One region of the Rhizobium leguminosarum genome, then DNA from elsewhere that is predicted to be linked to it. Evidence: predicted binding sites of a transcription regulator. Region 1 holds the regulator's gene; each other region holds the start of a gene.
The links. The regulator PhoB, encoded in region 1, activates phosphate uptake and scavenging genes when phosphate is short. The targets are predictions, from matches to a motif close to TGTCATNNANCTGTCAT.

Region 1 (4,797 bases):
AACCGCAGCGGGGCACGAGAATAGGTGTCATAAAGCGGCGCGGCTTCAGCCATGGCGCGATCTCCATCAAAGTTGCCGGGCAATGACTCCGGCTAAGGAAACCAGGCCCGAAAAATCAAAAATGCCGCCTTGCGGCGGCGAGTGGCACTATTTCCTTTTCGCGCTGCAATGTCAACAAAACTGCGCCCTTAGCGTATGCAGCAAGGGTGTACAGCGGCATTTTCAGTCATCAACAGGCATTATTGCAGAAATGACACGCAGGGGCAGCAAGTTGGGGAAAACTACGAATTCGATTCATCCGGATTCATGCGACTCTTGTCACGGAGTCAGGCTCACACTAGGTTAAAGATCAATTACTAGACTGCATGCGGCGGAACTAGTCACCAAAATTGATCAAGCGTTTCTTGTTTCGGAGCTCCCGGGACAACGGTGAGGGATTCTGCCATCACCAACGCAAAAGGTGGAGACAGGGCATGAACTGGACAGACGAGCGGGTCGAGAAACTCAAGAAGCTTTGGGCCGAAGGACTGAGCGCCAGCCAGATCGCGGCACAACTTGGCGGGGTCAGCAGAAACGCGGTCATCGGCAAAGTGCACCGGCTGTGCCTTCCCGGCCGTGCCAAGGCCGGCGGCACCAACACTGCGGCGCGAACGCCGAAGCGCAACACATCGGCGCCGCGCGCACCGAACTACACCTCGCGGATCACGACCCGCACCGTCACCCGCCAGCAGGGCGCGACGATGCTGAAGGAAGAGATCGAGATCGAAACGATCGAGGAAATGGAATACGTGCCGAGAGGCAACGTGGTGGTGCCGATTTCGCGCCGCCTCGGCCTGACGGAACTGACCGAACGCACCTGCAAGTGGCCGGTCGGCGATCCGCTGAAGGACGACTTCCATTTCTGCGGCTGCGAGTCCCCCGACAATTCGCCTTATTGCGGCTATCACCAGAAGCTCGCCTACCAGCCGGTGAATGAACGCCGCCGGGCAGCGGCGCGGGCCAGCTGAACGCGGGCAACCATCGTTAGAATGCAGAAAACGGGCCGAGTGGCCCGTTTTTTTATGCGAGTGGATGTGAGCTCAGGTTCCTCCGTCATGCTCGGCCTTGTGCCGAGCATCTGATCACCTCAATTGCTTTGACGGAAAAACTTTATTTTCAAATACTTAACTTGGCGTGTGCAGATCCTCGGCACAAAGCCGAGGATGACGTCGCAGGTTTTGCCAGGGATTTGTCAGCAGGCTCATATGGAAGCCCTCAGGCTTCCATCGAATAACCGGCGCCGCGGACGGTGCGGATGACGTCCTGCATGTTGGAGAAATTCAGCGCCTTGCGCAGGCGGCCGACATGGACGTCGACGGTGCGCTCGTCAACATAGATATCGTGGCCCCAGACGCCATCGAGAAGCTGCGAGCGGGAGAAGACCCGGCCCGGCGACGACATCAGGAATTCCAGCAGGCGGAATTCGGTGGGGCCGAGGCGGACTTCGCGGCTCTTGCGATGGACGCGATGGGTTTCGCGGTCAAGCTCGATATCGCCGCATTTCAGCACCGTCGACAGCACCTCGGGACGGGCGCGGCGCAGCATCGCCTTGACGCGGGCAACGAGCTCGGGGGTCGAGAAGGGCTTGACGACATAATCGTCGGCGCCCGTCGACAATCCGCGGACGCGCTCGCTCTCCTCGCCGCGCGCCGTCAGCATGATGATCGGCAGTCGCTCGGTTTCCGGCCGCATGCGCAGGCGCCGGCAGAGCTCGATGCCGGAGACCCCCGGCAGCATCCAATCGAGGATGAGAAGATCGGGCGTGCGCTCCTGAAGCCTCATTTCGGCTTCGTCGCCACGAAGGATGGTATCGACCTCGAAGCCTTCCGCTTCGAGATTGTAGCGAAGAAGCACGCTGAGGGCTTCCTCGTCTTCAACAACTGCAACTCTCGGGATCATGCGTGTCGGTCTCCTCGCGCATCATCCTTAAATCAGGGGTGATTTAAGCAATTCATCCTGCGCAAATTCAGAAATTGGCTGCGACCTCTTTGCGCGCCCCGGACGGGCGCGCACGCAACTAACTATGCGGGCGGTTATTCCGTGACCGCGCCGACGGTGTTGGCGCTGTCGTCCTTCGGACGATCGCCTTCCGGCTGTGCGCCTGTCGTCATGTAAAAGATCGTCTCGGCGATGTTGGTGGCATGGTCGCCGATGCGCTCGATGTTCTTGGCGCAGAAGAGAAGATGCGTGCAGCTGGTGATGTTGCGCGGATCTTCCATCATGTAGGTCAGGAGTTCGCGAAACAGCGAGGTGTACATCGCGTCGATCTCGTTGTCGCGTTCACGGATCGCATTCGCCTTGTCGGCTGAACGATTGGTGTAGACATCGAGCACTTCCTTGAGCTGGACGAGCGCCAGCTCGGACAGATGCTCGAGGCCGCGGGCGAGCTTACGGGGAACGCCGGTGCTTTGGACGGCGATGACGCGCTTGGCGGTGTTTTTGCCGAGGTCGCCGACGCGTTCGAGATCGGCGGCGATGCGGATCGAACCCATGATTTCACGCAGGTCCGAGGCCATCGGCTGACGGCGGGCGATGGTGACGATCGCCTTGTCGCCGATTTCGCGTTCGGCGTGATCGAGGATCACATCGTCGGAGATGACCTTCTGCGCCAGCGCGGTATCGCCGTTGACGAGGGCGCGGACGGCTTCGCTGACCATCTGCTCGGCCAGGCCGCCCATTTCGGAAATCCGCCTGGACAGGAACTTCAGATCATCATCGTAGGCAGAAAAAATATGTGTCGATGCCATGGGGCTTTATCCTCGAATAACGGGAAGGCTTGGTGTCGCCAAAATCAACCGAAGCGACCCATGATGTAGTCCTGGGTGCGCGGATCGTCGGGATTGGTGAACATCTTGTCGGTGTCGTTCTCCTCGACGAGATTGCCGAGGTGGAACATGGCGGTGCGCTGCGAGACACGCGCGGCCTGCTGCATGGAGTGGGTGACGATGACGATCGTGTAGTTCTCGCGCAGCTCGTGGATCAGTTCCTCGACCTTGGCGGTGGCGATCGGATCGAGCGCCGAGCAGGGCTCGTCCATCAGGATGACTTCAGGGCTGACGGCGACGGCACGCGCAATGCAGAGGCGCTGTTGCTGGCCGCCGGACAGGCCGGTGCCGGATTCATGCACGCGGTCCTTGACCTCGTTCCAGAGGCCGGCGCGCTGCAGGCTGGTTTCGACGATCTGGTCGAGGTCGGCCTTCGACTTGGCAAGGCCATGGATGCGCGGGCCGTAGGAGACGTTTTCATAGATCGTCTTCGGGAACGGGTTCGGCTTCTGGAAGACCATGCCGACGCGGGCGCGAAGTTCGACGACGTCAATATCGGGATCATAGACATCGTCGGTATCAAGCGTGATCTTGCCGGTGACGCGGCAGCCGTCGATCGTATCGTTCATGCGGTTGAGGCACCGCAGAAAGGTCGACTTACCGCAGCCGGACGGGCCGATCAGGGCGGTTACGGTGTTTTCGCGGACGTTCAGGTTCACATCGAAAAGCGCGCGCTTTTCGCCGTAGTAAACCGAGACATCCTTTCCGATCATCTTATAAGGGACGTTGCTCATCTTCTGATCCAGCGCCTTTTCAACTGCAGCTTCCGTCAACATGTTCATGATGTGTAACTCCGTTTACCAGCGGCGCTCGAAGCGACGACGCAAGAGGATGGCGCCCATGTTCATGACGATCAGGAACAGGAGCAGGACGATGATGGCACCCGAAGTACGCTCAACGAAGGCACGTTCTGCCTCGTTGGCCCACATATAGACCTGTACGGGCAGAGCCGTCGAGGGATCGAGCGGTGTCGTCGGCGCGTTGGCGACGAAGGCGACCATGCCGATCAGCAGCAGCGGCGCGGTTTCGCCGAGCGCGTGCGCCAGGCCGATGATCGTGCCGGTCAGGATGCCCGGCATGGCGAGCGGCAGCACATGGTGGAACACCATCTGCATCTTCGAAGCGCCAAGGCCGAGCGCTGCGGCGCGGATCGACGGCGGCACGGCGCGCAGTGCCGCACGCGTCGCGATGATGATCGTCGGCAGGGTCATCAGCGTCAGCACCAGGCCGCCGACCAGCGAGGCCGAGCGCGGCAGGCCGATGAAGTTGATGAAGACGGAAAGACCGAGCAGACCGTAGACGATCGAAGGCACCGCGGCGAGGTTGTTGATGTTGACCTCGATCAGGTCCGTCAGCTTGTTCTTCGGCGCAAACTCCTCGAGATAGATCGAGGCGGCGACGCCGATCGGCAGAGCGAGCACGAGCACGATCAGCATCAGGTAGAGCGAGCCGATCAGGGCGACGCCAAGGCCTGCGGCCTCCGGACGGCTGGAATTGCCATTGACGAAAAGGCCGGTGTTGAACTGCTTGTGGAGAGCGCCGCTCGCCTTCAGTTCGTTCATCCAGCCGACCTGCTTGTCGTTGACCTTGCGGTTCTTCTCATCGACCGAGAGGTCGATCTGGGCCTTGTTGGCGCTGTCGACATTGGCGTCGGCGAGCACCGTGACATTGACCGTCTTGCCGATGATCGACGGATCGGCGATCACCATATCGCGCAGCTGGATCGGCGCGCTTTTCGACAGCATGGCGGATGCATCGCGCACGTCGGGACGGCTCGAGGCATTGATGTTCAGCTGCTTGACGATCGCGTCACGCAGGAGAACCGGATAGTTGGCGGCGATCAGCACCGAAGGGTCGGTCGCGCGCTTATTGTCGGGGTCGATCGTCTTCTCGACGAATTCGATCGGCAGGGTGATCGCCGTCTGCTGGAAGG
Region 2 (4,797 bases), 2.1 Mb from region 1:
GCGCTCCGGCGCCTGGATATTCGTCGGGCGCGGCAATTGTCGAAATGGAGCGGCTGGCCTCGGAACTTCCCGACGGTTTCGGCTTCGAATGGACCGGCCAGTCGCTGGAGGAGCTGAGATCGGGATCGCAGGCGCCGTTCCTGTTCGGCCTCAGCATCCTTTTCGTCTTCCTGCTGCTGTCGGGGCTTTACGAGAGTTGGTCCATCCCGTTGTCGGTGATGCTGGTCGTGCCGCTTGGCGTCATCGGCTGCGTGCTCGCGGTGATGAGCCGCGACATGTCCAACGACATCTACTTCAAGGTCGGCCTGATCGCGATCATCGGACTGTCGGCAAAGAACGCCATCCTGATCGTCGAATTCGCCAAGGACGGCTTTGCCGAGGGCAAATCGCTGATGGATGCCGCGATCGAAGGCGCCCGTCTGCGCTTCCGGCCGATCATCATGACCTCGCTCGCCTTCACTTTGGGCGTGGTGCCGCTGGCGATCGCCACCGGGCCAAGTGCGGCGAGCCAGAATGCCATCGGCACGGGCGTGCTCGGCGGCATGATCTCGGCGACGGTGCTGGCGATCTTCTTCGTTCCCGTCTTCTTCGTCTTTGTGCTGCGTCTCTTAAGGACGAAGCGGCCGGAGACTGTGAACGAGGAGGCGCCGGCCGGGCAGGAGCCGGCAACCGTCACGTCGCCGACCTGAGGTGAAGAGTTGGCGGTTGCCTTGCGCAACCCGCCGCACCTTTGCGCCGGTCCGATTTCAGGAATTATGCAGTCGGCTTCGGCGTGATCGTCACGTCGGCGCCATAGGCATCGCGCAGTTCGCCTTCCTGTCCCGGCTGCCGGTCGGCGGCCTGATGCAGCAGGATTGACTCGTATCCTTGCGAGCGCGTCCCCTCGATCAGGGTGATATCGGCGTTTCCAGGATTGTCGGAGCGCTCGAACCACTCGACAGGGCGGTGCAGGAAGTTCATTTCGACCGCCCGGTTGGTGACGCCATGACCGACGATCACGAGGTTGTGGTCGCTATTTTCGGCGTCGTGCATGACGGTCTGGAGGAACAGGCGCACCCGCTGCGCCACATCCGCCCGGCTTTCGCCATCCGGCGGCCGTGCGTAGAACTTGCCGCTGTTGCTGCGCAGCCTTGCCCATTTTTCGAACTCCTCGGGAAACTTCTGCTTCTGTTCGGCGTGGTCGTAGATTTCGGTGAAGAGACCGAAATCCTGCTCGCGCAGCAGATAATCCTCCCTGATATCGCCGACGAAGCTTTCCGGCAGGGCCTCGAGCAGCGCATCCTTGCTCTGCCGGGTCCTGAGAAAGGGCGAATACCAGATCTGCAGCTTGCCGAAACCCGCGCTCGGCAATGCTTGCAGGTAGGAGGCGATCACCCCGCCTGCCTCGAGGGCCTGCCGATGGCCCCATCGCGTCAGCGGCACGTTGTGATCGCCGAATTGACGGTAGGCCTGTTCGTTGATGTTGCCGAGGGATTCGCCATGGCGAACGAGAAAAAGACGCATCAGCCATCCCGCATTGTCGGATATGAATCGCCGCCATCATGAACGCCCTGAATGCGCAGGGCAACATGGCCGGCAGGCCTGGCAGCGACGGGCATCCTGTCCGCGCGGCGACAGGCATTCTGCCAGCGCGGCGACAGGCATTCTGCCAGCGCGGCGACAGGCATTCTGCCAGCGCGGGATGATCGGGTTTGCAGCGCTTTTCCACACCTTGTCATCTTCCTGAAACACGAGTCTGATTTTGGAAGGCTAGATGAAAGATGGGACATGAGCGGCAGCTCGTGAAAGACATGATGGAACCCAGACATTTCCGCACGCTCTTCATTTCCGATGTCCATCTCGGCTCGAAGGCCGCGAAGGCCGACTTCCTGCTGGATTTCCTGCGCCACCACGAGGCCGATACGATCGTGCTCGTCGGCGACATCGTCGATGGCTGGCGCCTGAAGCGCAGCTGGTACTGGCCGCAGGTCTGCAACGACGTCGTCCAGAAGCTGTTGCGCAAGGCGCGCAAGGGCACGCGCGTCGTCTATATTCCCGGCAATCACGACGAATTCCTGCGCGCCTTCCCGGGCATGCATTTCGGCGGCATCGAGGTCGTCGAGCGCATGATGCATGACGGCGCCGACGGCAAGAAATACCTGATCCTGCATGGTGACGAGTTCGACGTCGTCGTCCGCAATGCCCGGCTGCTCGCCTATCTCGGCGACTGGGCCTATGACACGGCGATCCGCATCAACATCATCCTTGCGGCAGTGCGCCGCCGGCTCGGCATGCCCTACTGGTCGTTCTCGGCCTGGGCGAAGCTGCAGGTCAAGCATGCGGTCAACTTCATCGGCGAATTCGAGCGCGTCGTGGCCGAGGAAGCCCGCAAACATGGCGCCGACGGCGTCATCTGCGGACATATCCATCATGCCGTGATCCAGGACATGGACGGCATCCGCTACATCAACACCGGCGATTGGGTGGAAAGCTGCACGGCGGTCGCCGAACACGAGGACGGCACGTTCGAACTGATCACCTGGCGGTCTCTCGCCAGCAGCGTGCCTGCGCTTGTAGCCATCGAAATGCATGACGAGGGTGAATTGGCCCCGCAGGCTGCCTGATTTTGGCGCCTGCGCTTTACAGCGCCGCGTGTCTTTTCAGACGCGCAAAGGACGCCGTAGCACTTTGAAATTATGCTTTAGGAATTTAGCCGTTACCGTCAGGCGACAGGCCCTATTTATTTTCTAAAACGTTTCAGAACGGCTATTTCTCGCAATAGTCGTCTCCGGGGTGGTGTGTTAGGACAACGACCGGTTTCCTTCAGGTCCACCCATGATTCCCGCTCAAAATTCCCCGACGGGTGAGGGAGCGCCGCCGCGCTTCCGATTGCTCAGCGCGCTTTCCTATTGCGCGCCGCTGCTCGTCAACGGCATCGTCCTGCCGTTCTTCCCCGTTTGGCTTGCCGGCCACAGCTTCAGCGACCACGAAATCGGTGTGATCCTGGCCGTTCCGATGGTGGTGCGCGTGCTGGTGGCGCCTGTTGTCGCCATGATCGCCGACCGGATGAAGGAGCGCGCCGACGTGCTGCTCTGGTCAGGCGGCCTGTCGCTGCTGACGGCGGTGGCACTCTACTGGACGACGACTTTCTGGCCTGTCTTCATCGTCTTTACGCTGCAGGGCGCCACCTTCGCGCCCTATGTGCCGGTCGTCGAATCGATCGTCATATCGGGCGTGCGCCGCTGGGGGCTCGATTACGGATCGATGCGGGTCTGGGGCTCGATCGCCTTCATCGTCTCGACGCTGGTCGGTGGCCAGTTGATCAACCGGTGGGGCGGCGGGATGGTGCTTGATGTCATGGCGTTCGGCTTTACCATGACCGTTGTCATGGCGATCTTCTGTCCGCGCATCGGGCCGACGCGGCGCCGCGGCCAGCCGATCGATCTTCCGGCCGCCACCGGCAGCGGCCTGCGTGAGCCGCACCTGCTGCTGCTCTTGATCGGCGTCGCCATCCAGCAATCGAGCCATGCGGTGCTCAACGCCTTCTCCTCGATCTACTGGCATCACCTCGGCTTTTCCGGCACCGAGGTCGGCCTGCTCTGGAGCGCCGGCGTCGCTTCGGAAGTGACGGTGTTCTTCCTGTCGAAGCGCCTCAGCCGTCGCTTCGACGCTTGGACGCTGATCCGCTTCGGCTGCGCCATCAGCGTCTGCCGCTGGATCCTGTTTCCGATGAATACCGGTTTTGCCGGTTTCTTCCTGCTCCAATGTTTCCACGGCTTCACCTACGCCTTCGTGCATACGGGCGTGCAGCGGCGGATCGTGGCGACGGTGCAGGAGACGCAGGAATCCTCGGCACAGGGCGCCTATTTCTTTTATGTCGGCATGGCGATGGCGCTGATGACCCTGGCGTCGGGTTATCTCTATGCCTGGCTCGGCGTCGTCAGCTATTACGTCATGGCCGTAGTCGCTTTCTCCGGCCTCGGCCTCGTCATCTTTGCCTATTATCTTCAGCCCCAGAGGGTGCTTTCGGGCGGAAAGACCAGGGAAGCGGCGTAATGCAGGCCGGGTTCGCGGTCGCGGGCAAGTAATAGCGGACCATCGAGATCGACGAAATCGGCATTCTGGGCGAGCAGAACGGCGGGCGCCATGGCAAGCGAGGTGCCGACCATGCAGCCGATCATGATGCTGAAACCAAGCCGCTCGGCCTCGGCCTTCATCGCCAGCGCCTCCGTCAGGCCGCCCGTCTTGTCGAGCTTGATGTTGATCGCGTCGTAGCGGTCGGCAAGGCTTGCGAGATCGCCGGTGTGGTGGACGCTCTCATCGGCGCAGACGAGAAGCGGGCGGCGGATTTCGGCAAGCAACGCATCGCGGCCAGCCGGCAGCGGCTGTTCGACGAGGGCCACACCCGCTTGCGCCGCGATATTGAGGTGGTGTTCCAACACTGCTTCCGGCCAGCCCTCATTGGCATCGAGGATGATGGCGGCATCGGGCGCTGCGGCGCGGACGGCGCGGATGCGGCTTTCATCGTCGCCGGTTCCGACCTTGACCTTGAGCAGTGCACGGCCGGCATGTTCGCGCGCCTGGGCGGCCATCACCTCCGGCTCACCGAGCGAGATGGTGTAAGCGGTGGTGAGCGGCTGCGGAGCGGAAAGGCCGAGGCGGGCGGCGACGCTGTCTCCCGTCCGCTTGGCCTCAAGATCCCATAGGGCGCAATCGACGGCGTTGCGGGCCGCACCCGGCGGCATGGCCGACAGCAGGTCATGGCGCGAAATACCGGCCTCTATCAGCGGTCGCGCCGCCTCGATCTGGGCGAAAACA
Region 3 (4,797 bases), 1.8 Mb from region 1:
CCAGTTCATAGGTGCCGGCCCGAAAATTTTCGCCGATGAGGATGGGGCCGCCATCAACCCGGCCGTCGGCATTGGTCTCCACCGTCTTCAGATGCCTGCGAATCTCGCCGTCAAGCTGGAAAAGATCGATCCTCAAGCCCTCGGCCGGCTTGCCGAGAGCGGTGTCGAGAACATGTGTGGTCAGTCCGTTCATGGGGCTGGCTCTTTGATGATATAAGGGGTTTCGAAGAAGTATTCTTCCAGATTATTGTCCGGCCCGTCACGGTCGACGACCAGAAAATCTGAGGCTTGGCCGAGCGCCATCAGCGGATGGTGCCAGACGTTGCGGCGATAGTTCACGCCCTGGTCGCCGCGCGCCAGAAACACCTGCGGCCTGCCCGGGCGACCGTTCTCATCCTCGGAGACGACGACGAGAAAAGGACGGCCCGAGACCGGCGAGAAACTCTGGCTGCCGAAAGGATGGCGCTCCATCATGGTGACTTCATAGGGGAAGTTGCGCGGCTGGCCGCGAAAGAGGTTGATGATGACGCGCGCACCCTCGCCCGTCGCCTCGGTGGCGGCGAGCGCATGGAAACGCTCCGTCGTGCCGCCATTGATGAGCCGCATCGAGGCGGGGTCGGCTTCGATCACCTCGCCGAAGGGAGCAAAGGCGGATCTCGAAAGCCGACGGATGTCGAGATGTGGGGGCAATCGCTCACTCACCTTGGGCATGCCAGTGACGGATGGCATCGATCGCGGAAAGAAGCTCCGGCAGCGTGCGATACGTCGCCTCCCAGATGTCGGAAGGATCGAGATCGAAGACGCCGTCGAGGATACGGTTGCCCGTGCCGCAGATTTTCGTCCACGGCAGATCGGGATGCTCGCTCGCAAATTCCGGATGAGTCACCAGCAAGCGGGATGCCGCGGCACCGATGGTGAAGTGGCAAAAGGTGACCGCCTTGAAAGTGAGCTTGTCCCCGGCGAACACCGCCCCATCCATTCCGCCGACGAAAGACAGCGCTTCGGATGCCGCCTCATACATCTCATTGAGATAGTCGATCGCGCGCCGCTCGTTCATTCAACCTCCGGCAGCATCGTCGTAAGGCGCAGCAGCGCGATCCGCTCGACTTGCGCCGTCGCGGTCGCAAATTCCGCGTCCCTGCCATTGCCGATCCGTGTTTCGAAGGCCGACAGGATATCGTCCTTGCCGAGCCCCTTGACGGCGATGATGAAGGGAAAGCCGAATTTTTCGACATAGGCCGAATTGAGTTCGGTGAAGCGGGCATGTTCGGCCGGGCTCAGGCGGTCGAGACCGGCGGCGGACTGCTCCTTCCTGCTGTCTTCGGTGAGTTCGCCCGTTATCGCGAGGCGCCCGGCAAGGTCAGGATGGGCGCTGAGCACGCCGAGGCGCTCCTGCGGGCTTGCCGCCCGGAAGACGGCGGTTAGCGACGCATGCACGCCGGCTGCCGTCAGCGGCTCCGTCATGTGGCCGGCGTCATAGGCGCGCTCGGCGATGAAAGGCGAATGTTCAAAGACGCCGCCGAAGCGGGAAACGAAATCCTCGCGCGACATCATCAGAGCGCTTCCGGCTGATGGTGCTTGTGCCAATGCTCGGCGATCTCGATGCGGCGCGGAATCCAGACCTTGTCATGCTTCAGCACATATTCGATGAAGCGCTTCAGCGCTGCCGCCCGGCCGGGGCGTCCGACGAGGCGGCAATGCAATCCGACCGACATCATCTTCGGGCTGCCCGCCTTGCCTTCCTCATAAAGCGTGTCGAAGGCATCCTTCAGATAGGTGAAGAACTGATCGCCGGCATTGAAGCCCTGCGGCGTCGCAAAACGCATGTCGTTGGTTTCGAGCGTATAGGGGATGATCAGGAAGGGTTTCCCGTCGACGCCCTTCACCCAATAGGGCAGGTCGTCGGCATAGGAATCGGAGGAATAGAGGAAACCGCCCTCCTCCTGCACCAGCCGAAGCGTATTGTCGGAAGGCTTGCCCTGATACAGGCCATAGGGCCGCTCACCGGTAAGTTCGGTATGCAGGCGCACCGCTTCGAGGATATGCTTGCGCTCCAGATCTTCAGGAAAATCCTTGTATTCCAGCCAGCGGTAACCGTGGCTGGCGATCTCCCAACCGGCCTCCTTCATCGCGGCGACGGCCTCGGGGTTGCGGGCCATCGCCAGCGTCACGCCGTAGACAGTTGCCTGCACCTTGAGATCGGTGAACATCCGCCAGAGCCGCCAGAAGCCGGCACGCGAACCATACTCATAGATCGATTCCATGTTGAGGTTGCGCTGCCCTGGCCAGGCGGCCGCACCGACGATCTCCGACAGCAGGTTTTCGGAAGCAGTATCTCCGTCGAGGATCGAGCTTTCGCCGCCCTCCTCGTAGTTGATGACGAACTGCACGGCGATGCGTGCCTCGTCCGGCCATTTCGGATCGGGCGTCAGACGCCCGTAACCGACGAGATTGCGCGGATAAGTCTCGGATACCATCAAATCACCTTCTGAAAAGACGGGGAACGGTAGCATCCGCAGCTGGAATGTCGAGACGGAAACTGCTCCGCCGGATTTTGCCTTTACGACACAAGCCTTTAGCCCATCGGCAGACTCAAGCGATTTTGCGCGCGCTGACCTTGCCCATCGGATGCAGCGAATGAACGCGGAAAGGGCCGCCAGTACCCTCCTCGATCATCAGCGCCACGTTCGAAACTGTGACAGGTTCGCAGAGGACAGGCTCGAAGATCGTCCGCAACGCCGGCTCGATGCGCGGCATGTCGATCGCGTTGACGGGGCCCGTCACCGGCATATGAAAGCGGAACTCCTCCATCACATAGGGATTGCCCCAGCGATGCAGATTGGAAAATTGCGTCGCCGACAGCCCATCCGGATCGCTGCGTTCGATCTCGGCCTCGCTGAGCGGTGCGCGGAAACGATCGAATTCCTGCACGATCGCCGAGGCGAGATACTGGATCTGCTCGCAGGGCGTGCTCGGCAGCAGGCTGTAGAAATTGCCGAGCCGGGCGACTTCGATACGCGGAATCTGGAAGGGAACGAAGGTCCCGGAAAAACGCATGAGATCGCGCAAGAGTTGCGATTCGGGCATGTCGCGGGACAAGTGGAACGGTGCCTTCAAAACGCCGTGAAATCCGTAGCGCCGCGGCACGGCGGTATGGAAGGCGATCTCGTGAATGCCGAGGCCACGAACTGCCGGAGGCTCCATCATATCGCCCGAAAACACGTTTCGGCCAAGCCAATTGGCGGCCACGAGCGACAACGGGTCGCTCGCCGGAGGCGTGAAGCAAATGGCATAGCGCATGCAATTTCCTCCATCAAGGAAGTGAGCGCCGTTCAGATCCGGCGCTGTCGATGCGCAAGCAGATAGGTGATTTGCATGACAGAATAACGAAACGCAGCGGCGTCTAATTCACGTTTAACGTGAAGCCACCGCAATATGGTTTGAAATCGCGAAACTTTCCGGCAGCAAAAATCCGCAGTCTGTATCGCCTGCGATACATATCGCCGCCTCCGCCAGCCGGTGGGCGAGGCCGAAACTGACCTTAAAGCCGCCGGTCAGCGCGATCAGGCGCCGGTGGTCGGGATGGCGACCGATCATCGGATCCCGATCGATCGCCTTCGGGCGAAGCCCGGCCCAGCGCTCGACAATAGGGGCGTCGCGAAGCATCGGTACGATGTCGCGCGCCGCCTCGATCAGCACGTCGAGCTGGACGTCGGTGGATGTAGGATCGTCAAAACGGTTCTCACTGGTGCTGCCGATCGCCGCGTGCCCGCCTTCATGCGCTACGACATAGAGCCCGTCGAGGAAGATCGTCGGCAGCGCCGGGTCGATATCGGCTTTCAATAATGCCGCCTGCCCCTTGACCGGCTGGCCGAGCGGTTGTTTCAGCCCCGGCGTCAGGCCTTGCAGCAACGGAAAGGACTGATGGCCGGCGGCCAGGATGCAGTGACTGAAAACGATGGTTTCGCCGTTGATTTCGGCCGTACCGCGATCGGGATCGAGGCCGGCAACCGTCGCATGCTCCAGAATGCGAACATGCTTTGCCCGCCGCAGGAAGGCGATGAGCGCTGCGACCAGCAAGCGGGGTGCAACGCGGGCGGCGAGCGTGTCGTGCACGAAGCCGCTCTCGCCGGCAGACGCCTTGATCCAACCGTCTACATCAGGCCTGTCGAGCACATGCCAGTGGAAGCGGCGCTCGCCCGCCCGCCAATGGCGTTCGGCGTCCTCGAAATGGCCGCGCGCTATTGTGTTGAGATGCGGCTTTGGCAGCGGGATCAGCCGTCCGGACCTGCGATAACCGGCAGAGAGTCCGGTCTCAGCTTCGAGAGCAGCGATCTCGGCTTCGAGCGAGACCAGCGCATCGAATTGGAACTGCTTCTTCTCCGACCACCGGTCCGGCATATGCGGCATCAGCGCGCCGAGCAGGCCGCCGCTTGCACCTTCGCCCAACCTGCCGGCGTCGGCAATAACGGCACGGATGCCTCGGCGCTCGGCATGGACGGCCGCCCAGAGCCCCATGATGCCGCCGCCGACGATCAGCAATTCTGAGGACGATTGACCTGAGACCGGCTGAGGACTATCGGCTTTTTCCATGACAGACCTGAACCCCGATCAGATTGGCGCAGGCGCCCCGCAGCCGCTCGAATGGCGCGACGGCGATATGCCCTATTCCACCGCCTTTGGCGATCATTTTTATTGCCAGACCGATGGGCGGCTGGAATGCGGCCATGTTTTTCTCGCCGGTAACGGCCTGCCGGAGCGCTGGAACGGGCGGCAGAGATTCCTGATCGGAGAACT

Region 2: the regulator PhoB is predicted to act here: its motif matches at 1,713-1,729, upstream of BA011_RS08710 (UDP-2,3-diacylglucosamine diphosphatase).
Region 3: the regulator PhoB is predicted to act here: its motif matches at 3,376-3,392, upstream of BA011_RS13965 (DUF1045 domain-containing protein).

Annotation. Positions count from the first base shown of each region.
Region 1 is NZ_CP016286.1:4,630,916-4,635,712, reverse strand. It holds gene BA011_RS22555 (aspartate aminotransferase family protein) at 1-53, opposite strand, end outside; gene BA011_RS22550 (GcrA family cell cycle regulator) at 474-1,007, shown strand; gene phoB (phosphate regulon transcriptional regulator PhoB) at 1,255-1,938, opposite strand; gene phoU (phosphate signaling complex protein PhoU) at 2,073-2,786, opposite strand; gene pstB (phosphate ABC transporter ATP-binding protein PstB) at 2,831-3,646, opposite strand; gene pstA (phosphate ABC transporter permease PstA) at 3,662-4,797, opposite strand, start outside.
Region 2 is NZ_CP016286.1:1,727,486-1,732,282, reverse strand. It holds gene BA011_RS08720 (efflux RND transporter permease subunit) at 1-689, shown strand, start outside; gene BA011_RS08715 (histidine phosphatase family protein) at 754-1,503, opposite strand; gene BA011_RS08710 (UDP-2,3-diacylglucosamine diphosphatase) at 1,761-2,603, shown strand; gene BA011_RS08705 (MFS transporter) at 2,815-4,035, shown strand; gene dgcA (N-acetyl-D-Glu racemase DgcA) at 3,987-4,797, opposite strand, start outside.
Region 3 is NZ_CP016286.1:2,792,389-2,797,185, forward strand. It holds gene uraH (hydroxyisourate hydrolase) at 1-193, opposite strand, end outside; gene BA011_RS13945 (ureidoglycolate lyase) at 190-711, opposite strand; gene BA011_RS13950 (DUF86 domain-containing protein) at 695-1,057, opposite strand; gene uraD (2-oxo-4-hydroxy-4-carboxy-5-ureidoimidazoline decarboxylase) at 1,054-1,554, opposite strand; gene puuE (allantoinase PuuE) at 1,554-2,477, opposite strand; gene BA011_RS13965 (DUF1045 domain-containing protein) at 2,593-3,300, opposite strand; gene BA011_RS13970 (NAD(P)/FAD-dependent oxidoreductase) at 3,415-4,593, opposite strand; gene mnmD (tRNA (5-methylaminomethyl-2-thiouridine)(34)-methyltransferase MnmD) at 4,592-4,797, shown strand, end outside.